3 regions of the Ruegeria sp. CRTD044 genome follow, and region 3 is predicted to be linked to each of the others. Evidence: riboswitches for the same ligand, from Rfam matches in the RefSeq annotation. Region 3 holds a riboswitch; each other region holds the start of a gene.
The links. A riboswitch is a leader RNA that binds a small molecule or an ion and turns the genes downstream of it on or off. The one in region 3 is predicted to bind cobalamin.
Positions count from the first base shown of each region.

Region 1 (9,967 bases), on a different contig from region 3:
GTCCGGATCGACGGTGATGCCCTCAGGCCCCTTGTTCAGTGGGTTGCCGACAAGCAGTTCGGCAGCGGCCGGGTACCCCTTGAGGGAGGCAAGTGGGACCCTTGTCAGTTGGATAGGGTCGGTTGGTTGAACGACCAATATTGATCGATCGGTTTCCTGAAGGAGCAAAACCGACCCATCTCTTCGCGACGCGACGCCCTCCAAATCTGATCCGGCCAAAGACGGCAACTGGAAGGAGTTTCCCAATACTCCGTCGATTCCAAGGAGGTGCAGTTTGGGCTCAGCGTCGCTTACAGACCACAGGAAGCCTTCAGCGTTGGACAGCGACAAACCGGAAGGTTCTGAAAACCCCCCTGATTTGTCCGCCACCTTGAATCTGTCGACCAAAATCAGATCAGCACTTTTTGCAAAGGCAGCTCCGGTCCAAGGCAAAAACGCTGCCGCTAGTAAGCTGGCTGCAAGAGCGGATCTTCCAAATTTGCACAAGCGCCGTGAAACTTCAGGTTTTGACGGATACACGTGCTTTCTGCCCTTCGGTTTTCTCGTGTGTGGAACACACTTCTTTATCGCATTCGTATCACAACTTGTCTGCGATGTCGGAAGAATGCGCTTTGAACTCTTTACCTGATCCTCCTTGTTGGGATTGACTTGTAAGGGGCGCGATTTGCGCGTGATGACGTGTACTGTCTGGGCACAAGCAGGAAGGACGATGAGTTGAATACGATTTTCCCGTTTGTGACTGTGTTGTTGATGCTGCTGTTGCCCGCTGCGGCGATGTCGCAAATCGACCCGGCAACGATGCTTGCCGGGGCATCGGAATCGGAAATTCTGATCGAACGCAGATGGATCCAGTTTCGCGGCAAACAGGAACTGTATTTCTTTTCTCTTGATGTGCTGGTCACGATCATTCTGGCCGGCTTGATCGTCTTTCATCCGGTGCGGCGCAAAGCCCGTAGAAGTGTCGGCGACATAGTAATGCCCAGGCTCTTCTTCCTGTATGCGCTGATCGGCATGGCGGTGGGGTTCCTTGTCGTCCAGCACGGGTCAATGATCGGGTTCGTTATCTTCGGCATCGGCGCATTGCTCAGATTTCGCTCCAATTTGGATGATCCGATAGACACTGTCGAATTGATCGTCGTAACCGTTCTTGGGCTTGCTGTCGGATTGGGCCTGCCGCTGATGGCCACACTGGTGGCGGTTGTCTGTTGGTGTTTCATTTGGCTCGGAGGGCGAAACAAGGGCGTTGAAATATCGCTTAAGGCTTCGGACGAGGAGCACTCATTGAACGTCAGCAGCGCCATTGAAGCAATGGCCGCAGACGCCGGCTGGAAGCTGATCAGAAAACACCATGTTCCCGGCAAATCCCGAATTTCATTGCTTTTCATTACTTCGGGTGGGCTTTCCGAAGCCCGCATCGAAGAGATGATAAACGATTTGGTCCCTGAAAAAGTTGAGTTGAAACTCAGCCTCTAGTCACTTCACAAGGTCTAAACGTTTCAACACCGCATTCGGGGATTTGATCTCTTTCGGGAGCGACTTGAAGTCGACCGACCTTTCGAAATCCGGCCCTCGATATACTGCTATCCCAAACTCTCCGTTCGGCTGGAAGGTGACATGTGTGAAACTGTGAGGTGATCTGGCGCGATCACCGATTAGCCGCCGCGGGCCACCGCCCAAGCAAGCTTGCGAAACATAGGCCACGCCATCTTTCCAGCCTGGGTAAAAAGCATGATGGTGGCCAGACAGATGCAGAACGACACCGCTTTGCAGATAGATTTTTTCAAGCGTCGGGTCGCCTATGATTTCGCGTTCGCGCTGGATCGCGAAAGGCCACAGCGGGAGGTGGCTGAAAGTGACAATCGGGTCTCCATTTGCCCCAAGTTGCTCAAGTTCGTCCTGCTGATCCCCGGATAGTGGCCCAAGGGTCGTGGCATCCAAAGACGCAAAGGTTACACCCTGCATTTCAAACGCGTAGAAGAACGGATAGTCATCCGACATCAGGAAGTTGACTTCTGGCTTTCTGGGGTCCCATTCCTCGGCATATATTTTTCTCTCGCGCTCGAACCCGCGATAGGCCGAGGCATCATGGTTTCCTGGCGTGACCGCAAATGGAATTCCGGCAGCCTCCAGCGGGTCTGACACCGCCCTGTGAAACGCTTTCCACATCTCTCTGACCTGTTTGTCTGAAAGGTTGGGGATGCGTTGTCCAGCGACCATATCGCCGGTCGAAATCACCAGATCGGGATCAATCTCGATTATCCGCTTGATCGCCTTTTCGATGCGGGCATCATATTTGACCGAGCCATAGCTGCCGTTCAGATCCGATATGACGATCACATCCAAAGCGGCCGCTTTGCAGGCGAGCACGACCGTCCAAACGAACGCCGCGACAGTGATCGAACGCTTACGGATCATTGCAGTCCAGGCCCTCCGCCTCGGTATTATTGTTCAAAAAGAATGCGACAGGGTCCAAGTCAAACACCAGATCGCCATTGGTACAATTGCTCTTGAGGATGGATGTTGCCAGCGCGGTGTTTTTGACGACCTGCGCAATCTGACGGTCCGACAGCCCAAAGCTTTGTGACAACCAGCCGTAAACCGGACCTTGCGTTTGAAGGTCGCTGTTCAACGTAACCAGGCGCCGGTACGTGTTTGGAGAGAAATGCCTCATTTTCTCCAGCATCTGAGTGGATTTTGCAAAGTTGGCATATTCGACGCGCCCACCGGCATCGTTGTCGTTCAGATTGCTGCGACGGATCAATATTGCGTCGGCGGGAACGTCTCCATCATTTGGCTGATGGTGCTTCGTTTTCTTGTGTTTGAGTTTTCCGTCCTCGACCCAATACCAGTAGGGCGTGAAATCAATGTTTCCCACACGGTCCTGCTGACTGAAAATGAAGTCGAGCAGAACAATCTCGGTAAGCTCCTGCATCCAGAATGCCATCTGTTGGTCGCTGACATCGGGCCCGAGGTCCTTGTTGATCTGCCGATCCTTTCGGCCTTCCCTGACGCCCTCTGCAATGGCCTCGGGCAAGGGTTTTGACGACCGCAAGGCCAGGAAAGCGGGTGTTTCCTGAAAATCGCGATTTTGGCCTTTGCCCCAACCGGATTTACGGGTGCCGTTGATTTCCGAGCCGTAGCGATGACCCGGGCTATCAAGCAGGACACCGTAAATCTGCGTTCGATCTGCGGTGAACAGATCATCCGTCGGTTGGTATGAGTTCGGGTTGGCATCCGCAGCCACGAAGACCCGCCAGCCTTCATGGTTCATGCGCCCGCCATGAGATCCACCGGAAATCGCAAGGCCGGGCTCTGCAACCTCGGTAAGATGCGCCTGAGCGTCCATGCTGCGCCAGACCGCCACCGGAATTTTCACCGTCGCGTCGAAATACCTGGAGAAATGGTAGTAGAGCAGCGACGAGGTGGAAAACGTTCCGCTTGTACCCTTTTGGTTCATGGTGGATTTGAATTTGGCCACTCTGCCCTTGGCCAGTTCTTTTGCCGACTTGCCCTCTTTGCAAGCGTTTCTCTCAAACTCGGAACGGTTCCCCACGTAGGGTCCTTCCGAAATATCGTAGACGGCCATTCCTGGGCTGGTGCTCCAGGTTTTGGGGCAAATGGCAATTTCGGGGGCATAGAAATCAATCTCGCAATAGGCTGTCTCTTCCTCAAGATCGCGTTTTTGATACGCGCCCGTTGGGACTTTTTCGATCCGAATGCAGCGTTCCGTAACACCATTGGGACTATCAAATGTCGTGGCTTCTCCACGAACATCGTCGCTCGCCCACAAGGCAGTGGGTGCAATTAAAGCCAGTGACCCCAGAAGATTGAACCTCATTTAGATAGTCCTCCCGATATCATTTGGGGCAAATCGCGGCCTGTTGTTCGGCGGAGATCTTCAAACTGGGGTCGACACTGAAGTTGGAGAATTTGGAGTCAATCCACTGGTCACACCCGCCCGAACATGGGGCCCCGTTTCGGGCATCATTCCAATATTCCTTGGCCCTTTCTTCCGTCCAACCGCAAAACTGAACAAGTGCCATTGCCGACAACGCGCCTGAGGAATGAACGCCCCACATACAGTGCACCAGGACAGGACCCTTTCCAGGATTCTCAATCACCTCGTGTATGGTGGCCATGACAGTGCTAGGTCGGGACGATCTGGCGCTCTGATAGTCAAAGGCTCCGTTCCCACAGCTGGTGCGGCCGTATTCGGTGTTCTTGCCGAAATCCGCGTAAAACCCAGTTGAAAACCCTTCATCGCAAAGTGTTTCGCGCTGAGCGTCACTCAAGCCCGTTCTGCCCTTGTCGCCGCCCTTGAAGCCAGAGCGATACAAAACGCCGCTTAGGACTGGGCGAAAGAAAGCGATGCCATCGACGCCTCCGTCGCTGCCCTTAGAAAGCATCTGTCTGTTGCTTGGGCCACCGTTTCGACTGGTGACGTCAGAATTCGCCGCGGTTGCCAGAACACCGATGAATATGAGGGACGTCAAAAACCGCATGCGTATTCCTTTCTGTTTTCAGCCAGCGATGCTCACGCTTTTCCTGCCGGCAGTCCCGCCAAGAGGCGCGTTCACGGTAACCAGGTCAGATCGGCGGTTGGCTTGCCGCCCTGAAGCCTTAGATCGGCCACACCAGATTGATGATAAAGACCACCACAAAGTAGGCCAGAACAACTTTCCAGTTCCATTGGTGTTTGTTTTCTTCGTTGATCACGCCGGCCGATTTCAAGGCCAGGTTGGTGATGATCAAGGCGACAACGGTTATCGCCGCATGTGCCAGGTCGAAATGCAAGTTGAAGCTCCTTTTTGAAGATTTGGGATTGATGAATGCGTGTCAGCAGTCACCTGACGGCAGCATCGCTACGTCCGAGTATCTTCCCTCAGATGTCGTGATCCGAGCACAGGCACCGGTCTCCTTGTTGAACCAGTACGAGGTCAGCCCTTCGCTTCGGATGAGTTCAAACCCGAGACTTTGAATGCCCATTTCAGCCTGACCCGCTCTTGCGCCTTCAAATGACGACAGATCGCTGGAACTGCCCACGGTTGGTGCACTTGCTTCCACTGATCCGCCACTTTCACCGCATCCTGCAAGCACAGAGACACTGACCGCGCCGATCACCAATAGGATCTTGGAGTTCATCTGCTTTCCTATTTTTTGGAAATGCGTTTCATGGTTTCGGGGCGATCCCCTATTCAATTCCAAAAATGACGTTGTAGTCGACGGCAGAGTTGCTGCGGTTGATGACCTCGACAACATGATCTCCGGATTGCCAAAGCTGTCCGCGATACTCCTTGTCCGCAGACATCAATCCCAACAATTCAGACCCATCGGGGTTGCGAATGACGTAGTCCAAAGAGCCATTTTGCGGAGCAACTCGGACGTAAAGAAACTGTTCGTTTTTCGCGCCAAGAACGTATTGCTGCGATGCGCCTGGCGCGAGTTGGCCGACGAGCTCGGCGCCGGTGGACCCGGCATCGAATTTGACGCGCTGGCTACCTGTAGACCCGGAAGCGCCGTCCATGGCTCCGCCACCATCATCCATCGCCTCGACAACCGACATCTCGCCAATGCTTCCATCCTTGTACGCAATGCAGCGCCAAAGTGTTCCGCCGGCGTCACGCAGCATGACGAGCGTGCCGGCTTCCGAGAACTGTGAGCTTTCGATCGTGCCGGATTGACCGTCCGGTCCACCGACCTGCCGCAGATGGTCGATACACGCGTCGTCGGCGTCTGACATGGCCAGGGCGGCTGTTCCGCTGATCGCAAGGGCGGGAGTTAGAAGGTTCAAAAAACTGCGTTTCATAAGCAGGTCCTCTGTCGGTCTATCGTAAATGTTATGTTTCCGGTGAGCAGAAACCTCACTGCGCTTCCCGCAACTCTGCCAGAAACTCGTCGCATGCCTGTGCGCTGCCGACGATCTCGTCCGTCGTTTCAATTCCTTGCAATGACGCCATTTCGAAATTCACGCGATTGAGGATCTGATCTGCTTGCTCGGCGGTGATCAGGTTCTCGGCCTGGGCTCCCTTCAATGTGGTGCACACACCGGCGGACAAGCCTGTCGCAACGCCGACACCCATCGCGGCCCCGCCGCCCAAGGTCATCGCTCCAACCACGCCGAGGATGAGCCCGATCACAAGCCCCAAGATCACTTTTCCCATGTTTTCCTCCAATTTTGCGGGAAAGAGTTCCGCCTTCATTTCTGGCGCAAACCGCGTGCCCATCTGCATATCAAAACCAGTGCCAGCAGGTTGAGCACCGGTGCAATCGCCGCGAGCCACGGTTTGGCGGCCTCTGAGAAAAGGTCCACGGCAAGTACCCAGGGCAGTCCCAGCGGCAAAAGGAACACGCCGGACAACGGGTCTCGTTCCTGTCCGAACCAGCCAAAGGTACCGGTCAGGAACGCAAACAACGCCAACAGGTAAAGGGTCGCAAACGCGATGATGGTTATTCTGCAGACCATGCCGGACCTCAGAGTATCAAGCCAGCGCTGCGCAGCCGATTTCGGCTACGCATCAAACCGGTCACAACGCGCCTTCGTCGCCCAGGAACTCAATACCGGCTGTCGCGCCATCACTGTAGGCAATACAATTCCACGGAGCCCGATCCTCTCCAACCCCAACGGTGACTTGTGTTCCAGCCTCGCTGAACGCGGATGAGAGCACGACCACTTGCGAATTGTTGGTTGTTTTGGCCACGTCTCGCAGACACGCCTGTTGAGCGGGCGTCAGTTCGGCGGATGCACTTGACGTGCTCGTATCGTCGCAGGCCGCTAGTAGTGCGAAACACGTCGCGCCTGAAATCATCATGACTTTGTTAATCACTTTCTTCTCCTTTTGGGTTTGTCGATACATGTGGAATATGTGGCCTCTTTTTCGCGCGCTTACGTCTATGCAGTCATTCGAGCATACCCCGGTCTGGTAATTCCCGTTCCAAAAAAGTCTGTCGCCAATGACGTGGCTGGCAGACAGGATTTCTGCTGATCCCCGGGACCGTGAACAAAGCGTGCTGACGCAATGACGTCATGGGCAAAAGCCGGTGCGAACTTTCGAGGGAGGGATCGTACGTTAAGTCCGGGCACCGCGTCCTCCCAACGCTGATCTTCGTGAAATGCCTTCCGACCGCCAGCACTCACTCCAGCAGTCGGAAGGGCCCGACGAAACGGGCGACAGCGACAACAACGGAGGTAAAGCTAAAGTTGTGTCGAATTCGTATGTTTGAATCAATTACAGGATAAATCAATGATTTTTCCGCGCGTAAATTTTCGTACGTTTGCCGAAGATAGGATTCTGCATTCAAAGGGAAAAGGCGAGGCCGCTCACAGAGGTTTTGCCATCTACCCGCTTGCGCCGCTGTGTCTCCGGACCTTCCGGGCTATCCGAATCCACTTGGTTGAAACACCGTAGTTCGCTGCACGGCCTATCGCTCAGCTGGTGCTGAACGGGCGCTTGGATTCCTCGATCACGCAGCCGCTCAGAACGTCGTTGACAGTGCAGCCCGATTCATTGATGAGATTGGCGCTGATGGTTCCCGATCGTTTTGGCGGTCGGGTAAAAGGGAATACGGTGCGGCGCCGTTCTGACGCCAATTCCGTGACTGCCCCCGCAACTGTGGGCGGTGTGCGACCCCCGGATGCCACTGGGCCGATAGGTCTGGGAAGGCGGGGCAAGCCATACACCGCGAGTCAGGAGACCTGCCATCATCAAACGCAACTCAACCCGGGCGGGGTGTCCCGGAAGGAGGCCAAGATGGCATTTTCGGCTTACGCCGCTGACATGACTGGTTCCCTGTCCGGCCCGCGATTTCGCGGAGGGCGAAATGAACCGACAATCAACACATCACATCGCGGTTTGCCTATCTTGCCGACCCAAGGGTGCAGCCGTACGCCCCGGACCTGACCTGATCGGACGATTGCGCGCCGCGCTGGCCGAAGACGACGGTTTGACAGGTTTTGACGTTTCCGGTGCCGCCTGCATGGCCGGGTGCAACCGGCCCTGTACCGTCGCCTATCACGCGCCGGGCAAGGCATATTACCTGTTTGGCGGCCTGACGTCTGAAGAGACCGGGGCATTGGTGGAATTCGCCCGGCTGTACCAGCAGTTGCGCGATGGATGGTGCAACTCGGTCGACTGCCCGGCCGGGCTTCGCCACGCAACACTGGCCCGCATTCCAGCCGCGATGGCTGCGTCTTCGGAAGATGCGGATTGCGCCTCATGAGCGCGCCTTTGCTGTCGGTGGATGCCGTCACCTGGCCCACCCCAGACAGTGCTGAGTGACAGGCTGGTCTCTGAGACGTTCGATGTCACCGCCCGGCAAGAGCAGCTCATCTGCCAAACGGTGCTTGAAGCTGGCGGAGCACCGGCGAAGGCGCGCAGCAAAAGTGTAGAACTTGAAAGCAAGCCCTTCACTATTTTAGCCATATCAATGGGTAATGGCGGTGCTGGGAGACCAATGCGAACCAGTCTCTACTAAAATGGCGGCACACGGGAACACCCTGCGAACTCCGGGCGATTTTCTAACTTTTTGAATTTTCTCGGTTTTGATCGAGCGAAGCGACTTCGAACTGAACGTCACTCTACTCAGGAGTGCCGCGCACCTGGCGCGAAACACCGCCTACTCGCTTTCACCCGCCCCTGCCTCGGAAGTTCCGAGAAGGCCGTCCAAGACATTGAGCACCTGAAGAAGGGCCTCGCGAGTTTCGTGAAGTCCCGCCCCAATCTTCAACTCGCCTCGCCCGGACAACACAAGCACCGCAGCCAACACCTCGTTCGAATTCCGCATGAGCTCGACCAGATGCTCTCCAGCCGGACCGTGGGAGCCTGCGAGCCAGTTCTTGGCCGTTCGCTCCGAGACACCCGTCCAGCGCATCACGATCTTGATCGCCCGATGAGATCCGCCGAGCTCATGCTTCAGCGCCGCTGCAATTGCCATTTGGTATTTTAATCGATCGACCTTTCGTTCGTCGTCATCTGGAAAAGTCTTGCCCATCTTAGGAAACATTTTTCCGAACCTCCGCGTCTATGCTTCGGCACCATGGAATCACAGGCATTTCCCGTGACTTGCCGAAGGCGAAAAATGAAAGGCTCGGTTCTTGAGCTGGAGGGACGGACATGACGGAGGCGCAATGGCGCCAAAGGGAGCGCAGCCTCGGCTCGCCGCTCAATACGTCCGGATGTCGACCGAGCACCAACGCTATTCGACCGAGAACCAGTCTGACTCGATCGCGCATTACGCGGAGCAGCGCGGGATCGAGATCGTCCGCACCTATTCGGATGAGGGAAAGAGCGGTCTAAGGATCCAGGGCCGAGATGGGCTCAAGCAGCTCATCGACGATATTCAATCCGGCAAAGCCGATTTCGAAGCGGTGCTCGTTTACGATATCAGCCGCTGGGGTCGGTTTCAGGATGCGGACGAAAGCGCCTATTACGAGTACATCTGCAAACGCGCCGGCATCTCCGTCATCTATTGCGCCGAGCAGTTCGAAAACGACGGCAGCCCGGTCTCCACCATCGTCAAAGGCGTCAAGCGCGCCATGGCAGGCGAGTACAGCCGGGAACTCTCGCAAAAGGTCTTCATCGGTCAAAGCCGTTTGATCGAACTGGGCTATCGCCAAGGCGGTCCGCCCGGCTTCGGCCTGCGGCGCATGCTGATCGACGAGCATGGGGTCGCGAAAGGCATCCTGGAGCGCGGCGAGCACAAGAGCATTCAGACGGATCGCGTCACCCTAGTCCCAGGCCCTGCAGAGGAGATCGCCGTCGTCCGAGAAATCTTCCTCGCCTTCGTTGAAGGCCAAAAGTCCGAAACCGAAATTGCCGAGGCTCTGAATACCCGCGGCATTCTAACGGACCTCGATCGCGCCTGGACCCGCGGGACCGTGCATCAAATCCTGATCAATGAGAAGTACATTGGGAACAACGTCTGGAACCGTAGCTCCTTCAAACTGAAGAAGCGGCGCGTGCAAAACGAT
Region 1 covers NZ_JBXWSP010000003.1:244,172-254,138, reverse strand. The annotation lists gene AC2FNL_RS02265 (SdiA-regulated domain-containing protein) at 1-387, opposite strand, end outside; gene AC2FNL_RS02260 (DUF4956 domain-containing protein) at 715-1,473, shown strand; gene AC2FNL_RS02255 (metallophosphoesterase family protein) at 1,474-2,415, opposite strand; gene AC2FNL_RS02250 (hypothetical protein) at 2,405-3,838, opposite strand; gene AC2FNL_RS02245 (hypothetical protein) at 3,858-4,502, opposite strand; gene AC2FNL_RS02240 (hypothetical protein) at 4,621-4,794, opposite strand; gene AC2FNL_RS02235 (hypothetical protein) at 4,837-5,142, opposite strand; gene AC2FNL_RS02230 (hypothetical protein) at 5,192-5,806, opposite strand; gene AC2FNL_RS02225 (hypothetical protein) at 5,862-6,200, opposite strand; gene AC2FNL_RS02220 (hypothetical protein) at 6,197-6,463, opposite strand; gene AC2FNL_RS02215 (hypothetical protein) at 6,525-6,854, opposite strand; cobalamin riboswitch at 7,508-7,715, shown strand; gene AC2FNL_RS02210 (DUF1636 family protein) at 7,819-8,217, shown strand; gene AC2FNL_RS02205 (hypothetical protein) at 8,614-8,988, opposite strand; gene AC2FNL_RS02200 (recombinase family protein) at 9,125-9,967, shown strand, end outside.
Region 1: linked by a shared signal. The riboswitch ahead of AC2FNL_RS02210 (DUF1636 family protein) and the one ahead of AC2FNL_RS16470 (hypothetical protein) in region 3 are both predicted to bind cobalamin.

Region 2 (9,967 bases), on a different contig from region 3:
CGGCGCGCCGTTTTCCAGCGCGGTGCGGGCGGTGCGCACGAAGCCGGCCGAGAAATGGATGAACTCTTCCAGCCCGACCATCCCGGCGGCATGGATCATGCGGACGGCGACCTGCTCTTCATCGGGGTCGAAACGGACCAGATCGGCCTCGGCCCGGATCGTGGCGAAGGATTGCTTGTAGATCGCCGCGCCGTCGGTTTCGTATTCATAAGGCATCAGGTCAGGTCCATGGTCTTCAGTGTTTCGGGATCCAGTCCGCGCTGGAGGGGCTCATCCCCCGCGCGGCCGTGTTTTACAAGATCAAATCGCCCGTCGCGGCCCACCAGCGTCAGATCGGCCGCGCCCATGCGCGCGCAGCCCTTGGCGCAGCCCGAGACATGCAGGCTGCCGGACACACGCGGGGCCAAAGCGCGGGCGATGGCGCGGGTCTCGGCGTGCGCCTGCGGGCAGAATGGCGCGCCGGGGCAGGCGTCGGTGGTCAACAGAGGGCCGGCGCCGTCCGTGACGAAGGCCGGGGCCGGGAGCGCCGCCCCGCCTTCCAGCAGGAACAGCCGCCAGGGCGTGACGCGCAGGGCGGTCGCGCCCGAGACTTCGACCAGCGCGCGCAGATCGGCGGCGGGCAGTTGCCCGAAGGCCGCGCCGTAGATCGGGCCGATTACACTTTTGCCGGGTTGTAGCGCCGGTGCCGTGGGGCCGGGGGCGTGGCCTTGCCATTCTTCGGGCAGGGCCTGCGTCGCGATCAGGCGGGCCATGCGGCGGGTGTCGGGGGTGAAGCGCTCGGCAAACCACCGGGCCAGGTCGATGGCGCGATCGATCGCCTCATCTTCGGTCACCAAACGGCCGGTCTCGGCCCCGTCGGCGCGCAGGATCAGGCCCGAAGCTCCCCGCTCCAACCGGATATCGGCCGAGTCCCCGGCTAGCAGCCGTGCCTCGCCGGTATCCACCGCAAAACCGAACTTGGCGGGCAGGGCGGGCAGATCGCCCAGCCGGTCGATCAATGCCTGTGTCAGGCGTGCGGTCGGGTCACCCGGTTGATACAGCGGAGCCACAAGGATGTTGCGCCGGGTCTCGATGCCCGGTTCGGCGTCCAGCAGGTTCAGCGCCGACAACTCGGCCAGCAGTGGCTGGTGATCGTCTTCGGCCACGCCGCGTAGTTGCAGGTTGGCGCGGTTGGTCAGGTCGATGGTGCCGTTACCGAAGCGCAGGGCCAGATCGCACAGCCCCAGCGTCTGCGCGGCGCTTAGCCGGGCCAGACGCGGGCGCACCCGTACCACCAACCCGTCGCCGGACATCATCGGGCGGTGGGCTCCGGGGCACCAGCCCTGAACGACCGGGGCGCTCATCCCAACCCCTCCAGATCGGCGCGGATCGAGTTGCGGCGGGTGTTCCACAACCCGGCCTCATAAAGTGCGCGGAACCTGTCCTGCATGGCCTGATGGGCCTGCGGGTTGGCTTGCTGCAAAAACGCCTCCACCACGGGGTTGCCCAGGGTGGCATCGTGGTAGAGGTCGAACAAATGCGGGGCGACGCTGCCTGACAGATGTGCGAACGAGGCCATGTGATCCAGCGTCGCCGCGATCTCGGCCGCGCCGCGGAAGCCGTGGCGCTGCATCCCGGCGATCCAGTCAGGATTGGCAGCGCGCGCATGGACCACGCGGCTGATTTCCTCGGGCAGGGTGCGGGCGCGGGGTGTTTCGGGGTTCGTGTTGTCGAGGTGATACAGCTGCGCTTGCCCGCCGGTCAGCTTTTTGGCGGCGGCAAATCCGGCCTCATGCGTGGCATAGTCATTGGCCAGCAGAAGGTCGGTCTCGGTCAGGTCCTGCAGGTGCACGAAACTGTCGGCCTGCGCCACGCGCTGGGTGATCCCGTCGGGGTCGTGGGCGATGTGCTGGCCCTCGAAGGCAAAGGCGCTGGCGTCCAGCCAGGCCTGACCAGCCTGCGCGCGGCCCTCGTCGGTATAGGTCTCCGACAGGTGGGTCATGTTCAGCCCATAGCTGCCCGGCGCCGGGCCATAGACGCGGGCGGCGGGCGGCTGGCCCGCATAAGGGTTCCAGTCCGGCGCCTCGTCGCGCTCGGACAGCGCCCGGACCGCCTGACCGAACAGGGCCGACAGGGTCGGGAACACGTCGCGGAACAGGCCCGAGACGCGCAAGGTCACGTCCAGCCGCGGGCGCTCCAAGTCAGTGATCGGAAGAACCTCGATCCCACTCACGCGCTCCGACCCCGGATCCCAGACCGGTTTGACGCCCAGCAGGTGCAGCGTCATGGCGAATTCCTCGCCCGCCGTGCGCATCGTGGCCGAGCCCCACAGATCGACGATCAGGCCCTTGGGGTAATCGCCTTCCTCCTGCAGGTGGCGGCGCACAAGCTCTTCGGCCAGTTTCACGCCCTGCGCATAGGCCGCGCGGGTGGGGACGGAGCGCGGATCGGTGGTGAACAGGTTGCGGCCCGTGGGCAGCACGTCGGTGCGCCCGCGATAGGGTGAGCCCGACGGGCCGGCCTCGATCCGCTTGCCGGCCAACGCGTCCAGCAGGGCTGCGCGTTCGGCCTGCGCCGAGGCGGCGGTGTCGAAATTGCCGGCGACCTGCGGCGCGCGGCCAAAGACATGCAGGCCGTCGCCGAACTGGCTTTCCTTGATGTCGCAGACGAAGCGGTCGATGCGGGTGATCGCCTCGGCGGTGCTGGTGGCCTGATCCAGCCCCAGATCGGCCTCGAGCCCGATGGCGCGGGCCTCGTCACGGATATCGGCCTGCAACCGGTCGCGCCGCTTGGGGTCCAGCCCGTCGGCGTTGGAAAACTCGTCCAGCAGTGATTCCAGCCGCACCAGACGGTCTGGCGTGCTGCTCTGCTTCATCGGCGGCGGGATGTGGCCCAGCGTGACGGCCCCGATCCTGCGCTTGGCCTGCGCGGCTTCGCCCGGGTCGTTCACGATGAACGGATAGATCACCGGCAGATCGCCGATCAGCGCCTCGGGCCAGCATTCCGCCGACAGGACCACCGATTTGCCCGGCAGCCACTCCAGCGTGCCGTGTGCGCCGATATGGATCAGCGCATCCGCGCCCAACCCGTGCCGAAGCCACAGGTAGAAGGCCACATAGCCGTGCCGGGGCGTGCGCGACAGGTCGTGATATTCGTCGTCGCGTAGTTCCGGCGTGCCGCGTTCGGGCTGCAGCACCACCAACGCCTTGCCGCGCCGCAAGGCGATGAAGTGGAAAGCCCCATCGGCACAGGCCGGGTCATCCTCGGGCTTGCCCCAGACGGTTTCCAGATCGGCGCGCAACGTCTCGGGCAGCTGCGCCAGCGCCGCGCGGTAGGCCGAGACCGGCCATGAAATCCGGGCGTCCAGCAGAGTCTCGGCAATCGGTTCGGCGGGGGCGGTGTCATACCCCGCGCCCTGCAGGTCGGACAGCATCGCCTCGGCCGAGGCCAGCGCGTCCAGCCCCACCGCATGGGCCATCTGCCAGTCTTTGCCCGGATAGGTGGACAGGACCAGCGCGGGGACCTGTTGCGCCTTTGGTTTCTCGGCCAGGCCCACCCAGGCCATCGCCCGGTCGACGATCGCGGTGATCCGGTTGGGCTCGGGGCGGTGGGCGAAGCGGGAATATTCCAGATGCGGGTCGCGCTTGCCCGGTTCCTTGAACGAGGCGACACCGGCCGAGATGCGCCCGTCCACTTCGGGCAGCACCACATGCATGGCCAGATCGGCAGGCGACAGGCCGCGTTCGGCCTCGGCCCAGGCCTTGCGGCGCGAGGTCGCCAGCGCGACCTGGAACACCGGCACGCCCGCCACGTCCAAGGGCGATGTGCCCGACGCGCCTTTGCCCGAAAACGAGGTGGCATTGATGATCGCCGAGGGTGCCATCGCGGGGATGTTCTCGGCCAGCCATTTAGCCGCCGCAGGCGCCTTGAGCGAGGGCCCAAACAGCCCCACCGCCTGATGACCCCGCGCGCGGATTTCCCGGATCAGGGCCGCGACCGGCGCGGTATCGGCCGAGGTCAGGTAGGCGCGGTAGAAGGTTACGATGATGCGCCGACCTTCGCCCGCGAATGCGTCCTCGGGCGCAATCACGCCGCGATCCGGGCACCACGTACCGCAGTCGGGTAGTGTCTTGGCCCCGATCACCGGACCGGCATACAGCCCCGCCGCCAGCGCCATCTGCGCCAGCGCCGCCTGGGCCGCGACCTCGCCGCCGGTATCGCACAGATGCGCCAGCCGCCGCAGGGTCGAGACCGGCAGGGTGGAATAGTCGTCCAGCCGCGTATCCTCGCGCCCGTCGGCGGGCAGCACCGCCAGCGCGATGCCTTTGGCCTGCGCCAGAGCCAGCACCTGTTGCAACCCGTAGGACCAATAGGGCACGCCGCCGATCAGCCGGATCAGGATGCCCTTGGCGCCCTGAAGCGTCTGTTCGACATAGGTATCGACCGACAGCGGGTGTTTAAGCGCCGTCAGGTTGGCCAGCCGCAACGAGGGCATCCGCCCCTCGGGCCCGCCGCCGCGATGCCATCCGGCTGCGAAGGCACCCAGATCGCTGTCCGAAAAGGACAGCACCACCAGATCCGCTGGGCTCTGGCCCAGATCGGTCGGGGTCTCGGTTTCCTCGAGCCCGTGGCTTTCGCGAAAGACGACGTGCATCGGTGCTTACTCGGCGGCCTCGGTGACGCCCGTCAGGATGCCGCGGATCGCAGCCTCGTCGATGTCGTGATGCTCGGCGATGACAACAAGGCGCGAGCGGCGCTCTTCGTCCGGCTTCCACGGGCGGTCATACTGGTGCCGCACCCGCGCGCCGACCGCCTGAACCAGCAGGCGCATCGGCTTGCCCTGAACGGCGGCATAGCCCTTAACACGCAGGATGTTCAGCTCGTTTGCCAGACGCTCGATTTTGGCGACCAACTGCGCCGGATCGGTCTGTTCGGGCAACTCGACAACGATGCTTTCGAAATCGTCATGTTCGTGGTCGTCATGGCCATCGTGATGCGAGGGGCGGGCGTCCATGTCGTCTTCGGCTGCGGCTTCCAGTCCCAGCACCACGCGCACGTCCACCGCGCCCTCGGCAACCTCGACTACGGGCAGGGGGCGCGGCGCCTCGGCGGCGATGACCTCGCGCGCCTTGGCCACGCCTTCGGGGCCGGCCAGGTCGGGTTTGGTCAGAAGGATGATGTCGGCGCACGAGATCTGATCCTCGAACACCTCGGACAGGGGCGTTTCGTGGTCGATCGAGTCATCGGCCATGCGCTGGGCGTCCACCGCCGCGACATTCGGGGCGAAACGGCCCGCGGCCACGGCCTCGGCATCGGCCAGGGCGATCACGCCGTCCACAGTGATCTTGGAGCGGATATCGGGCCAGTCGAACGCCTTGAGCAGCGGTTTCGGCAGGGCCAGACCGCTGGTTTCGATCAGGATGTGATCGGGACGCGGGTCCAGCGCCATCAGCGCCTCGATCGTGGGGATGAAATCGTCGGCCACGGTGCAGCAGATGCAGCCATTGGCCAGTTCCATGATGTTCTCCGCTGGGCAATCGGGGATGGCGCAGCTTTTCAGGATCTCGCCATCGACGCCCACATCGCCGAATTCGTTGACCACCACGGCCAGCCGCTTGCCCTGCGGCTCGGACATCAGGTGGCGGATCAGCGTGGTCTTGCCCGAGCCGAGAAAGCCGGTGATGACAGTGACGGGAAGTTTTTCGAGGGTGCTCATGCTCAGGCTCCAATCGGGGGTATGCGGGCGGCGCAGTTCTTGCGGAAATGTTCAGGGCGGTCGCGCCATTTCACAAGGCCATCATCGGCGGCCAGGTACTTGGTGGCGCCTTCGACGATGATCTCGACATGGTCGGATTCGTTGAGGTTCTCATAGACGAAGGTCCAGCGCGACGGCCCGCCGCGCAGAACGATCGAGCAACCCTGATCGCAGTTCGACAGGCATTCGACCGGCTTCAGGGTGATGCCTTCGGGCAGGTCGGCGGCGGCCAGCGCCTTGTGCAGCAGCGTGCCGGGGCGCTGGGCGTCGTCCTCGATGGGCAGCCCGCGTCGGCAGGTGGTGCAGACCAGCAGCTCGACTGGTGTGGTTTCGGTCACGTCTCTCATCCCCCCTCACTCGGTTGTCGGGGGACGGGGTATGCGCGGGCCACGTTGCGGACATGGGCCCGACACCGGAACACCCCGTCCGGTTTGTCTTCGGGCGTTGGCAGGTCTCCCGGCTTGCGGATGTCAGAGCGGTGCTCTGTCGGATGTCCCGCCTTCCCGGCCTGCGGCCAGTGGCATTTGGGCACCCTCTCCGGTCACGGTCGCGGGGGCGGCTGCGTTTGACGGAAAACCGCTGACGCATTCCCTTTTCATCTGCTTGCACAGACACCAACGCAAGCGACATGCGGTACGGGCAGGGGGGTTGTCAAGCGCGCAGGGGCAAGTGCTTTGCGTCGGATCGAAAAAGCGACTTGCCGGGGTCAATCCGCGGCATCACCGGCCAATCGGTCGCGCAACCACGCGAGGAACAACTGGGCGGGGATGGACGGAGGCGCCGCGCTGACGCTGCGGATCAGGTAGTGCGACTGGGTAAAGGGAATCGCCGGCCCCGCAATCCGGATCGGCGCGCCCTGGGCGATGGCGTTGAGCGCGAACCGCTCCAGAACGGTGGCGTAGCCCGCGCCGGCCATCACCAGTTGCAGTGCCGTGACGGTCGTATCCGCCGAATGGCGCGCGGGGCGGTCGGGCAGGTCGATGCTCGTGGCCTCGGCGTACCGCGCCCAGTTGTCCTCGTATCCCAGAATGTGAATCAACGGGCCGTTGCGCAGGTCTGGCGCCGGGTCCTGCGCCCGGCAGATGGGCACCAGCCGCTCCGAGCACAGCCGGTCGGCCGCAACACCGGGCCAGTCGCCATAGCCCAGCCGGATTTCCACGTCCACATCGGCAGGCGCGGCCGAGTCGTTCCAGATATGCGACACCAGCCGCACGGGGATCTCGGGGTGCTGCGCGCTGAACGCGGGCAGCTCGGCCGCGATCCAGTAGGTCATCGACGATATCGCCGCCCGGATGGTCAACGCCTGTCGCGAGGCGGGGGCGAACAAGCTGTTGGTGGATAGCGCGATATCCGACAACGCCCGGCGCACGGTCAGCGCATAGGACTGGCCCAGCTCCGTCAGCGACAGGTGTCGTGCGTTGCGGGCAAAAAGCGGCTGCCCGAGGTCCGCCTCGAGCGAGCGGATATGCAGCGACACCGCCGTTTGCGTCAGGCCCAGTTCCTGCGCGGCGGTTGTGAAATTCAGGTGGCGGGCAGCGGCCTCGAAGCTGCGCAGCCAGGCCGGATTGGGCAGGCGGTCCATTCAGCACCAAAATTTTTTGCATCTAAACTGACTTTTTATTCGTTTCTTTTGTCGGTGGGCAACGGAAATACTCGGGCCAACGAAATTGCGCCTGCAGGAGGGCAGAACATGAAGGTCGGGTTCATCGGTTTGGGCAATGTGGGGGGCAAGCTGTCGGGGTCGCTGCTGCGCAACGGTATCGACCTGACGGTATACGACCTTAACCCCGATCTTGTGGCGGAGTTCTCCGCCAAGGGCGCTAAGGCCGGTGAAAGCCCGGCGCAGATGATGCGCGATTGCGATGCGGTCATCACCTGCCTGCCGTCGCCCGCTGCCTCGGACGCGGTGATGCGGCAGATGCTGCCCGAGGTCACCCGCGGCAAGATCTGGATGGAGATGTCCACCACTGACGAGGCCGAGGTCAAACGCCTGGGGGCCATGGTGATCGAGCGCGGCGGGGCGGCGGTGGACTGCCCGGTTTCGGGCGGGTGCCACCGGGCGGCCACGGGCAATATCTCGATCTTCGCGGGCTGCGACCGGGCAACGTTCGAGTGGATTCTGCCGTTCCTGACGGCGATGGGCCGGCGCATTCTGCATACCGGCGATCTGGGCACGGCCTCGGTTCTGAAGGTGCTAACCAACTATCTGGCCACCGCCAACCTGATTACCTGCGCCGAGGCGCTGGTGACCGCCAAGGCCGCCGGGATGGATCTGAACACCACCTATGAGGCGATCAAGATCTCGTCCGGCACGTCTTTCGTGCATGAGACCGAAAGCCAGGTGATCCTGAACGGCTCGCGCGATATTTCCTTCACCATGGATCTGGTGAAAAAGGATATCGGCCTGTTCCAGGAGGTCGCCGACCGCGCCGGCGTGCCGTTGGAAATGAACCCCCTGATGATCAAGATATTCGACGACGCCATCGCCCGCTATGGCGAGCGCGAGCTGTCGCCCAATGTCATTCGACGGCTTGAGGATGCAACCGGGCTGAGCATTACCGCGCCCGGTTTTCCGGCCGAGATGCAGGACGATGAACCGGAAGAGCCGGGGTACGAGGTGATTCCGCAAGGTAGAAGCGCGGTCTGATCGGACGGTCAGTAAGAGGCACGCCCTTTCCGGGTGTGTCTTGCGTGGGTCGAGTGCGTAGGCGGTGCCCCAGCACGGACTAAATCCTTGCCCGGCAATTATTGGTTAGCTCGGCTGCGCTAACCATCTCCGCACGTATTTTGGCGTTTCGTATCAACAAACTGTTCCAGTCGACTTTTATTAGGACCAGAGCGCAGCGATGCAGTGCGAGGCTAAAAAGTTGGAGGCGAGTACCGGAATCGAACCGGTGTACACGGATTTGCAATCCGCTGCGTCACCACTCCGCCAACTCGCCTTTTCAAGCAATTTCAATTACTTGACGTGGTGCAGGCGCGGTTCTAGCAGCTTTCCAGAACAACGTCCAGAGGGTTGCTGAAATTTCCGCCGGCCATGGCGTTGGATGGCCGGTCAGCGCAGTGGCAACTTTTGTCGCGGCCTGCAATTTTTGCCGGGCTGGCCGTTGCCGGGCGGGATCGGATGTGGCAAAAGCCGAGCAACCATGGGAAATATACGAGCGGTCACATGACGGATTTCGCAGCCCGACGCCACACGATGGTAGACACTCAGGTCAGGCCCTCTGATGTCACCAAATTCCCGATCATCGATTCAATGCTGAAGGTCCAGCGCGAGAACTTCGTGCCGGATGCCAGTCGCGAGGTGGCCTATGCTGGTGACCTGATCGACCTAGGCAATGGGCGCTGCCTTCTGGAGCCGAGGACTCTGGCGAAGATGCTGGATGCATTGAATATTTCGAATGACGAGGTGGTTCTGGATATCGCCCCGGCGTTCGGATACTCGACCGCCGTCGCCGCGAACATGGCGCAGCTTGTGGTGGGCGTCGAGGATGACGAGGCCAACGCAGCCGACGCGCAGTCCCGCCTGATGGAGGCGGATATCGACAACGCGATCATTCATGTCGGACCTTTGGAGCAGGGGGCGGCCGAGCATGGCCCCTATGATGTCATCATCATCCAGGGCGGTGTGAAACGTCTGCCCGATGCCCTGCTCGATCAACTGAAAGATCATGGCCGCATCGCTTGCCTGTTCGTCGAAGGCAACCTGGGCACCGTTCGCATTGGTCGAAAGTCCGATGGGCGGGTGACATGGCGTCATGGCTTCAACGCAAACGCCCCGGTACTGCCGGCGTTTTCGGCCGAGTGTGCATTTTCGCTATAGTCGATCAGCGGTTTTCCGCGGTCCCTTGATTAGTTGAAAACAAAGGCGCAAACTGCCTGCGGGCTTGCGTTATTTTGATTTGAGAGGATTTGGGTATGCTTGGAACGGCTGGAGGGAAGCTGGTCAAGGCAGTCGCTCTGACGGCGGGAATCGCGCTGAGCGTGATGCCGGGGCGCTCGGTTTTGGCGGACAATCTGACCGACGCGTTCATCGGTGCATACAACACAAGCGGGCTGTTGGAACAGAACCGCGCCTTGCTGCGCGCAGCCGATGAAGACGTTGCAATCGCGTTGTCGGCCCTGCGCCCGATCATCAACTGGACCGTCCGTGTCAGCCAGGATTATGCCAAGTCTCGCGCCGGAACAGTGGTGTCGACGGTCGAACCGTCGCGCTTCTTCTCGGGACTCACG
Region 2 covers NZ_JBXWSP010000004.1:351,582-361,548, forward strand. The annotation lists gene AC2FNL_RS04630 (precorrin-8X methylmutase) at 1-216, opposite strand, end outside; gene cobG (precorrin-3B synthase) at 216-1,343, opposite strand; gene cobN (cobaltochelatase subunit CobN) at 1,340-4,633, opposite strand; gene cobW (cobalamin biosynthesis protein CobW) at 4,640-5,695, opposite strand; gene AC2FNL_RS04650 (DUF1636 family protein) at 5,698-6,081, opposite strand; cobalamin riboswitch at 6,164-6,368, opposite strand; gene AC2FNL_RS04655 (LysR family transcriptional regulator) at 6,441-7,316, opposite strand; gene AC2FNL_RS04660 (NAD(P)-dependent oxidoreductase) at 7,425-8,381, shown strand; tRNA gene AC2FNL_RS04665 (tRNA-Cys) at 8,603-8,676, opposite strand; gene AC2FNL_RS04670 (protein-L-isoaspartate O-methyltransferase family protein) at 8,904-9,557, shown strand; gene AC2FNL_RS04675 (TolC family outer membrane protein) at 9,653-9,967, shown strand, end outside.
Region 2: linked by a shared signal. The riboswitch ahead of AC2FNL_RS04650 (DUF1636 family protein) and the one ahead of AC2FNL_RS16470 (hypothetical protein) in region 3 are both predicted to bind cobalamin.

Region 3 (9,967 bases):
CGCCAACCTGGTCAGGTCCGGAAGGAAGCAGCCACAACGAGCCCCGCTTGGGTCGATGTCCAACCTCTCACTTGACGCCGCGCCGCGTATTCGGCCGGGTCAATCCAACCTCTGCATTTTGTCGTTGTTCCTGAAAACCGCGCTTACGGGCGAGTCAGGCGATCAATCGCGGCCAAACGGCACTGCTGCGGCGGGCGAAGGCGCCGATATGACCGATTTCGGACAGTCCGAAATCCTTGGCCTCCAACAAGTGCCGACGGGCGGTCGGACCATAGAGTTCAGCCAGCCGCCAGACGGCGGGCGGTGGCACTGTCTGGTCATCCTCAAACGCAATGATATCCGCCGTGGCGTTCGCCCGGCTCCAATCCGCCTGGGGAAGCGTGTCACCAAGTTCGGGCAGATAGCTGGTGGGCGATGTACACCACTTGCGCCATTGCCAATAGACGCCAGCCGGCAAGTCGGCTCCGAATCCCAGTAGTTTCCCTGGCAGGTACCCCAGGAGACGCACCAGAGGTGGCACATGGCCATACCAGAACAGAGTCGCCAAGCCCTTGTAGGGCCACGGGTGATCAGCCACCGTCACCAAACCTGCGCACACACAGATCATCCGGTCGATCTGTTCGATTTCCGGTTGCAGCGGACCCAGCATTCCACCGACCGAATGCCCGATCACCCACAGTTTTGCCTGCGGGTAGCGACGGCGCATCTCGGCACGCGCTGCGGGCATGTCGATCAGCGCCCAGTCCGCCATCGTGGCCTTCGAGTCCTTCAGCCGCCCGGTCAGCGAATGCTCGAAATCCCGGTAATCATATGTCAGGCAAGCCATACCGCGCTCGGCGGCCAGCCAGCGAGCAAAGTGCTGATAGTAGTCACGTGGCACTCCTGTTGCGCCGTTCAGGACCACAACGGTTTGCGGCTCGACCGCCGGAGTGTAAAGCCGCGCCGCCAGCTGGGTCTGGCCCGACGGAAACTGAAAGTCTTCCACGTCAACCGCGTGCTGCGAATCCAACATCTTTGCCTCCAAACACTCTGGACCGATCGGTCTAATACTTTGTGTCTGGACCATTTGGTCTAGGGCTGTCAATATTCGGCCTGCATGACCCAACGTCCACCAAACACCAAAGATCGCCTGATCGTGACTGCCGCCAAACTGTTCCAGCGCTCGGGCTATAACGGTGTCGGTCTGGCGGAATTGCTGGCCGAAGCGCAGGCCCCCAAAGGTTCGCTGTATCACCATTTTCCAAAGGGCAAGCCGGATCTGGCCCTGGCGGCGGCCAGTTGGGCCTCGGACGGGATGTTGAACATGATCGCTGCGGCATTCGACGACGCCGCGGATTTTCGCGACGGGGTCACCACCCTGTGCCACAAAATCGCGAAGCTGTTCGATACCTCGGCGCAATGGGAGACCTGCCCCATCGCCGCCACCCTGTTCGAAAGCCCCGACAACCGCGCGTTTCGGGAGCATGCCGACCGTCTGTATGAAAGCTGGATCATCGAAGTTCGAAACCACGCCGCGCGGCTCGGAGTTTCCGACCCCGAAAATGCTGCGGATACCCTGTTCATCGTGATGCAGGGCGGCTGGCAATTGGCCCGTGCCCGCAGGGATTCGAATGTGCTGCGCAGACTGCCTGATCTGTTCCCTTGGGACTCACTCCGGCAACCGGGCTGAAACCGTCTTGACTCGATCGCGGATACACCGCTAGCGATGAGGGGATGGTTCCCGTGCCGTTTCGGCCCGGGATGAAAAGGGAACACGGTGCGGTCCAACCCGGAACTCCGGAGCGGACCAAGGCCGCGACTGCCCCCGCAACTGTAGGCGGAGAGCGATGCCGAAAAACCACTGACCGCAAGGTTGGGAAGGTCGGCAAAGCAAAGACCCGCAAGTCAGGAGACCTGCCATCAAACGTGAAACCGAAACTCGGACGGGGTGTCCGGGCAGGGTCTGGCCTTGAAACCGGCGTCTGTCCAAATCCACCCCGCCCAGCGCGCGGAGGGCGCAACATGATTTGGAAGACCGACACCCATGAATTCGCGGCAACAATCTGCCAGCGCACCGGAAAGACCTGCCCGGCACTGGCGCGCATGGCACGGGCCATCGCGCAGGCAATGGCGACGGCGCAGGCCGCTACATCCCCCGACTTCCAAGTGGAAGGCAGCAGCGAACTGGCCCATTGCGAACATGGCTGCACGGCGCGGTTCGATGCACGTCCCGAACGGATCCGCGTGTATTGCGGAGCGGCCGCCGATACCCCGTCCGACTGCCTTGATACCTTTGCCGACATGCTGTTTGACGACCAGCGCGACGCCCTGCCCGCACAGGTCATTGGTGATCGACCCTGTGCGATGCTGCAGGCCACGGCGATCATGCCCGTGGTCAGGGCCAAGCGCGAGTTCCGCGCAACCGCCTGAAGGTCAGGTCGCCAGTGCCTCGCGCGCCGGGGCGATGGCCCAGTCCATCTGAGCATCGGTTTCGACCGCGCAGGGGCGTACGGCCCGCAGGCGTTTCAGGGCCTGTTCCGGCTGCTCGCCGCTTTCGATCATCAAGCGCAGAACAACCATGCCCGACCGCCCGCAACCGCCCCGGCAGTGGACCAGTACCCGCCCGCCGCCCGACAGCGCATGGCGGGCGGCGGCACTGACTTCGGGCCAGCGGCCGGATATCTCGGTCGACGGCGCCGAGAAGTCGGCGACCGGCAGATGCGCCCACCGACAGGCGCGCCGATGAATGTCACAGCCCAATTCGCCTGCACCCACAGAAACCAGTTCGGCAAGGGTTGTCATCGAAATCACCAGCCCCGGCGCCCAGGCTGAAATCAGGTCCAGGTCTCCCTCATAGTCGCCGCCACCGCCGGGAACCGAGGTCAGGGCCAGCGTACCGCCACCCACCTGCAATGCATGAACCACAAGATTTGTCATCAGACGTTCCCCCCGAAACTGGCTGATTGAACTTGATCCGCGCAGTATGCCTCACACCGCGCGCTCGCCAAAGCGAAAAACCTGCACCGGCGCTGTGGACGCGGGGCACCGGGAACTCTACCCTGCATCGTCAGTACGAATCCGTCAGAGCAGACATGACCACACAGTCCAGCCCCGCCTATCAGGTTCTCGCCCGAAAATACCGCCCGGAAACCTTTGCCGACCTGGTCGGTCAGGATGCCATGGTGCGCACGCTGAAAAACGCGTTCGAGGCGGACCGGATCGCGCAGGCCTTCATCATGACCGGCATCCGCGGCACCGGCAAGACGACCACGGCCCGGATCATCGCCAAGGGCATGAACTGCATCGGCCCCGACGGCAATGGCGGCCCAACGACCGAACCCTGCGGCCAGTGCGAGCATTGCGTGGCCATCATGGAAGGTCGCCATGTGGACGTGCTGGAAATGGACGCCGCCAGCCGCACCGGCGTGGGCGACATCCGCGAGATCATCGACAGCGTGCGCTATCGCGCCGCCAGCGCGCGCTACAAGATCTACATCATCGACGAAGTCCACATGCTGTCGACCAGCGCCTTCAACGCGCTGCTGAAAACGCTGGAGGAACCGCCCGAACACGTAAAGTTCATCTTTGCCACGACCGAGATCCGCAAGGTTCCGGTCACCGTGCTGTCGCGCTGCCAACGGTTCGACCTGCGCCGGATCGAACCCGAAGTGATGATCGGCCTGCTGCGCAAGATCGCCACCGCCGAGGGCGCGGAAATCTCGGATGACGCGCTGGCCCTAATCACCCGCGCCGCCGAAGGCTCGGCCCGGGATGCGACCTCGCTGCTGGACCAGGCAATCAGCCATGGTGCCGGCGAAACCACCGCCGATCAGGTGCGCGCGATGCTGGGACTGGCCGACCGGGGCCGCGTTCTTGACCTGATGGACATGATCCTGCGTGGCGATGCGGCCGGGGCCTTGACCGAACTGGGCGCGCAATATGCCGAGGGCGCCGACCCGCTGGCGGTGCTGCGCGATCTGGCCGAAATCACGCATTGGGTCTCGGTGGTGAAGATCACCCCTGACGCGGCAGAAGATCCCACCGTCTCACCCGATGAGCGCACCCGCGGACAGCAGATGGCCGAGGCGCTGCCGATGCGGGTGCTGACCCGGATGTGGCAGTTGCTGCTGAAGGCGCTCGAGGAAGTCTCGGCCGCCCCCAACGCCATGATGGCCGCGGAAATGGCGGTGATCCGCCTGACCCATGTGGCCGATCTGCCCAGCCCGGAAGAGTTGATCAAGCGCCTTCAGGACAGCCCTCCACCGCCCGTCGGCGGGCCGGGGGGCGGCGTTCCGGTCGCCGGAAACAGCGCCCCGCCCGTGACCGCGACGGCCTCGGCCCATGCGCCGGCCCCGCGCGGTGCGGGCGGTGCGCCGACGGCGGCGTTGGCTCAGGACGTGCAGACCGCGCTGGCGCGTTATCCAACTTTCGAGCATGTGGTCGAGCTGATCCGCGCCAACCGCGACGTGAAGCTGCTGGTCGAGGTCGAAAACGGCGTCCGCCTCGTCTCGTACCAGCCGGGCCGGATCGAGTTCACGCCCACCGAAAAGGCGCCCACCGACCTGGCCGCGCGGCTCGGGTCGGCGCTGCAGCGCTGGACCGGCAATCGCTGGGCGGTCTCGATCGTGTCGGACGGCGACGCCCCCACCATCGCCGAACTGCGCGACGCGGCCGAGCTGGCGCTGAAGGCCAAGGCCGAAGAACACCCCCTGGTGCAAGCGGTTCTGACACAGTTCCCCAAGGCCCGCATCACCCGGATCGAAACCCCCGAGGACCGTGCCGCCAAGGTCGAAACCGAAGCCCTGCCCGAGGTCGAAGACGAATGGGACCCGTTCGAGGAAGACTGATCATCCGCGCAGAAGGCGCGCTGCCCTTGTGAAGGACGCGGACGGCCCGTATTTAGGCCGCAAATCGAATGACAGGAGACATACAGATGCTCAAAGGACTCGGCGGTCTGGGCGACATGGCCAAGATGATGAAATCCGCGCAGGAACTGCAGACCAAGATGGCGCAGATGCAGGAAGAGCTGAACACCATCATGGTCGTCGGCGAATCCGGCGCGGGCCTGGTCAAGGCCACGGCCTCGGCCAAGGGCGAGCTGAAAGGTCTGGACATCGACCCGTCGATCTTCAACAGCGACGACAAGGAAGTGGTCGAGGACTTGATCCTGGCCGCCATCAAGGATGCGCAGACCAAAGCGGCCGAGCGGTCACAGGAAGAAATGGCCAAGCTGACCGAAAGCATGGGTCTGCCGGCGGACATCAAGCTGCCGTTCTGATCGTCGCCCCTCAAACCCCCGCTGCCAAAGCCACGCAGGACAGGCCATGAGTTCGAACAGTGACATCGACGCCCTGATCGACCTGATGGCCAAACTGCCGGGGCTGGGCCCGCGCTCGGCCCGGCGGGCGGTGCTGCACCTGATCCGCAAACGCGCCCTGCTGCTGACGCCGTTGTCGGACGCCATGCAGCAGGTCGCCGCCACCGCGCGCGAATGCCTGAACTGCGGCAATGTGGGCACCACCGACATCTGCGACATCTGCAATTCCGAAGACCGCGCCACCGGAGAGTTGTGCGTGGTCGAAGACGTGGCCGACCTGTGGGCGATGGAACGCGCGGGCGTGTTCAAGGGCCGTTACCACGTGCTGGGCGGAACGCTCTCGGCTTTGGACGGCGTCGGCCCGGAAGACCTGCGCATTCCCCGGCTGCGCGATCGGGTGACCGCCGAAAACATCACCGAAGTGATCCTGGCCCTGAACGCAACCGTCGACGGCCAGACAACGGCCCATTACATCGCCGATCAGCTGGAGGGCCAAGTCCGTCTGACCTCGCTGGCGCAGGGCGTGCCGATCGGGGGCGAGCTGGACTATCTGGATGACGGGACGATCACCGCAGCGCTGCGGGCGCGTAAAGAACTGTAGCCGCCGCGTGCTGCCTGCAAGCAGCACGCTCTCGCCCCACCTCGATTGCAAGGTACGGCTTTACCCATCGGTCAGGTGTAGGCACCCGAAGAGTAGGTCAATTCATAGGAATGGCTGTAGATCTCGAAGACTATCCCGAACGGATCCTCGACATAGACCATGCGGTAGGGTTTCTCGCCGGGGTAGTAGTACCGGATAGGCATGCGTTGCTTCCCGCCGGCCGCCACGATTTTTGCCACCAAGCCTTCGACATCAGGATCCTGGACGCAGAAATGGAACGTTCCATTCCTGCGAAAGTCGATGTTGTTTTCCGGCGCGTAGTTCCCATCAAACTCAAAAAGCTCGATCCCGATACGATCGGCGGTCGCCAGATGCGCGATACGCAGTTTTTTCCAGTTCGGGCCAAACACGTCCGTGCACATCACGCCGATGTCCGTGTCATCCTCAACCACGTCGGTTGGCGGCATGATCACGTAAAATCCCAAAACCTCGGAATAGAATTTCACAGCTTCGTCCACGTTCGGGACGGACAACCCGATGTGAGAGAATGTTCTTGGATGTTGAGGCATGGCTTGCTCCTTGGTCTGTTGAGCAAGACGTATTTTGCGACGTCCTGGTTTCAAGCGCCCGCCCCGCAAGGCAAAGCCGTGTTGTTCCATGCACATAGATCATCATGCACTGCAGCCGAGGCCTAGAATGATCTTTCCGTCGACACCGCACCGTGTACTATCCCCTAGCCTGACCCATTTGATATCGGAACCCGCCATGAAACGCCTTCTCGCCCTGACCTTCGCCGCCTTCACCGCCACTTCCGCCTGGTCACAGCAACTGGTCGACAAGGGGTTCGTCGAAGGCTGGAACATCATGATGGACCCCAATCTGGGCAATGGCTGCCTGATACAGACGGTGTATCAGGACCTGTCCGTGGTGCGCCTGGGCTATGATGCGCTGGACAATCGGGGCTATTTCACCGTTTTCCACAAGGGCTGGGGCGATATCGAACCCGGCAAATCCTATCCGATCCGGTTCGAGCTGGACGGCAAGAGCTTTGACGCCACAGCCATCGGGTTCAAGCAGGATCGGGTGCCCGGTGCGACCGTGTTCTTCACCGACCGGAACTTTGTTACTGCCATCGCCCAGAACAAGACGATGACGATCTACAACCCCGCGGGCGAGCGAGTTTTGGCGATCGATCTGAAAGGCACCGCCAAGGCATTGGACTATGCGCGGGACTGCCAGAACAAGAAGCTCTAGCGAATTGGATCGAACAACGCATCCGAAGCGGTGCAGTCCCGGATCACGTCCCGCCCACAGGGCACCGGGTCCAGATCACGTGACAGACAGATGCGCACTTCTTCGATGTAACCGTGCTTGCAAGTGACGGTGATCATGTCCGACTCGAGCCCTGGATTGGCACTGAGGAAGGCATCCTCGACCACGCGCGCCGGCAGTTTCACGGCTTTGTCCAATTTGCGAAACACCGGCGGTCGGGTGATGCGGTTATAGGCTTGCCGGGACAACGCGTAATAGTCCACCGCAGACAGGCCCGAACAGGTGCCGTGTTTCTTCCACTGGTGCCAGGCCAGGCCCGAACTGCCTTGAATATCTTCCATCTGTCGGGTCATCGCGCGGGACGGCGGTGCTTTGGCTGTCGGGCAATAGGACGGCCAGCCCTGGTGATATTGCGGCCACAATCCGTGCAGGATCCAGCCGTGATCGTGGCGCGCATCGCACTGGTCGGATCCGCGCGCGTCGCCTTCGCGGGCGCACCAGTTGGGCGACCAGCTCAGCGACAGGACGTAATAGTCGAACACGCCCGACTTCTCGCCATCGGCCAGCGCGGCCGTCGCGCCCAAAATCCACACCAGCAGCCCCAATAACGCCCAGCGCATTCGCCTCTTCCCTTCTTGCATCTGCACGACTATATACGGGCCAAGTTCCCCGACAACGGAAACCTGCCCCAAGAACACGGGGCCGCCGAATTCCGGCGACGGGACAGATGTATTCAAAGGAGACGGGCTGATGGCAAAACCCCTGATGGCCAAGGCAACCGCCGTTTGGCTGGTGGACAATACCACGATCAGCTTCAAGCAGATCGCGGATTTCGTGGGCATGCACGAGTTGGAAGTGCAAGGCATCGCTGATGGCGATGTGGCGGCAGGCGTCAAGGGGTTCGACCCGATCGCTAACAACCAGCTGACTCAGGAAGAGATCGACAAGGCCGAGAAAGATCCGCTGCACAAGCTGAAGCTCAAGTTCAACCCGGCCGCCGCCGGCGAGGAAAAGCGCCGCGGTCCGCGCTACACGCCGCTGTCCAAGCGTCAGGACCGACCGAACTCGATCCTGTGGCTGGTCAAGTTCCACCCGGAGCTGACCGATGGCCAGATCGCCAAACTGGTTGGAACCACCAAGCCCACGATCCAGTCGATCCGCGAGCGCACCCACTGGAACATCGCCAATATGCAGCCGATCGACCCGGTCGCGCTGGGCCTGTGCAAACAGTCGGAACTGGATGCCGCCGTCCAGAAAGCCGCTGCCAAGAAGGCCGCCGAAGGTGGCGTCATGAGCGATGACGAGCGCCGCAAGCTGGTCTCGACCGAACAGTCGCTGGAAATGGATGCCGCTCCCAAGATCCCCACGGCGATCGAGGGGCTGGAAACCTTCTCGCTGTCCGATGACGGCGACGAGGAAAAAGAAGACGAAGCAGTGGTGGATGCCGACAGCTTCTTCAACCTGCCCAAGGGCGGCGCCGAAGAAGACGACGAGGACGACCTGCGCAACTGACACTGTGCTGGCCCCGGTCCGATGGACCGGGGCCTTTTTGGAACTGGACCATGCTGAACATTCTATCGTCTATCTTCGGGCCGCACCGGGCGGTTTCGATTTACGCTTTCGCAAAAACAAAGGGACTGGCCATTCTGGGCGGCGTGGCCGTTATCGCCGTAGCTGCCGGTCTGCTGCTGTTCAGCGGCGATGGGAAACACGAACACGAAGCGTTTCTGACCGTTCCCGTGCTGTCGGCCACACCGATCAATGGTGATCTCAAGAACGGGGTCATCGCGTCGGTTCGATTGCCGGACGGATCGGCAACTTCAATCACCGCGACCGAGGCGCCGATCGCGCGCAGTGTCGGAACCACGGCCTGTGTGGAAAAACGGGTTTACGTGGACAGCGGCGAACCGCGCTATCGGTTCAAATTGCCAAGCAACTGCGGCGCAAGCTGATTTGCAGAACCGCCCGGAGAATACTCCGGGCGGTTTTCTTCTTACAAAAGCTGGAACAGGATCCCGGCTGCAATAGCTCCGCTGATCCCAAGCCCGATGTAGGCTGCGAACACACGGGGTTTGACCAGAGACCAGACAGCCGCCATGGCCGGAATGGAACTGACGGCCCCGGCGATCATGAACGACATCGCGGCGCCCGCGCTCATCCCCTGCTCCATCAGGCCGGCCAGAAGCGGCGGCGCGACATACGAATTCAGGTAGGCCGGCATCCCGACAAAGGCGGCGATCACGATCGGCAAGGCACCCTCGCCACCGACCAGCCGCGCGATCAGATCAGCCGGAACATAGCTGACCAGCAGCGCCTCGAGCACATAGGCCAGAGCGAGCCACTTCAGCAGGAACAGGCCGTTCTGCACGAATTCCCGACGGAACCGGACGCGGCGTTCAGGCTCTTGCCAAAAGCGCCAAAGCAGCGTGTCTTTCTTCGGACCGCAGCCACAGCATCCGGCCGGTTCATAGTGGCGCAGAGGTTGGGCAAAGGCACCCTGACGCATGAGAAAACGCACCGCGAACCCGCCGAACAATCCCAGTGCCACGGCTGCAACGGCTTTGCCGATCGCAAACGGCCAGCCCAATGCGCCCGCCGTAATCAAAAGCGTGGGCGGGTCAATCAACGGCGAGCTTAGCCAGAAGGCCATCACCGCTGACAAGGGCGCACCCAACGCAAGCAGGCCCGCGATGAACGGAATCACCTCGCAAGAGCAGAACGGAGCCAACCCGCCAAACAATGCGGCCAGCAGGATCATCCGGGTTTCGCGGCCCTCGAAGGCCCGGGCAACCATAGTC
Region 3 covers NZ_JBXWSP010000019.1:49,761-59,727, forward strand. The annotation lists RNA gene ffs (signal recognition particle sRNA small type) at 1-73, shown strand, start outside; gene AC2FNL_RS16460 (alpha/beta hydrolase family protein) at 155-1,012, opposite strand; gene AC2FNL_RS16465 (TetR/AcrR family transcriptional regulator) at 1,097-1,669, shown strand; cobalamin riboswitch at 1,700-1,915, shown strand; gene AC2FNL_RS16470 (hypothetical protein) at 2,002-2,409, shown strand; gene AC2FNL_RS16475 (protein-tyrosine phosphatase family protein) at 2,413-2,916, opposite strand; gene AC2FNL_RS16480 (DNA polymerase III subunit gamma/tau) at 3,072-4,826, shown strand; gene AC2FNL_RS16485 (YbaB/EbfC family nucleoid-associated protein) at 4,913-5,257, shown strand; gene recR (recombination mediator RecR) at 5,304-5,897, shown strand; gene AC2FNL_RS16495 (lactoylglutathione lyase family protein) at 5,969-6,466, opposite strand; gene AC2FNL_RS16500 (hypothetical protein) at 6,663-7,151, shown strand; gene AC2FNL_RS16505 (ribonuclease T2 family protein) at 7,148-7,789, opposite strand; gene AC2FNL_RS16510 (DUF1013 domain-containing protein) at 7,920-8,681, shown strand; gene AC2FNL_RS16515 (hypothetical protein) at 8,732-9,121, shown strand; gene AC2FNL_RS16520 (permease) at 9,163-9,967, opposite strand, start outside.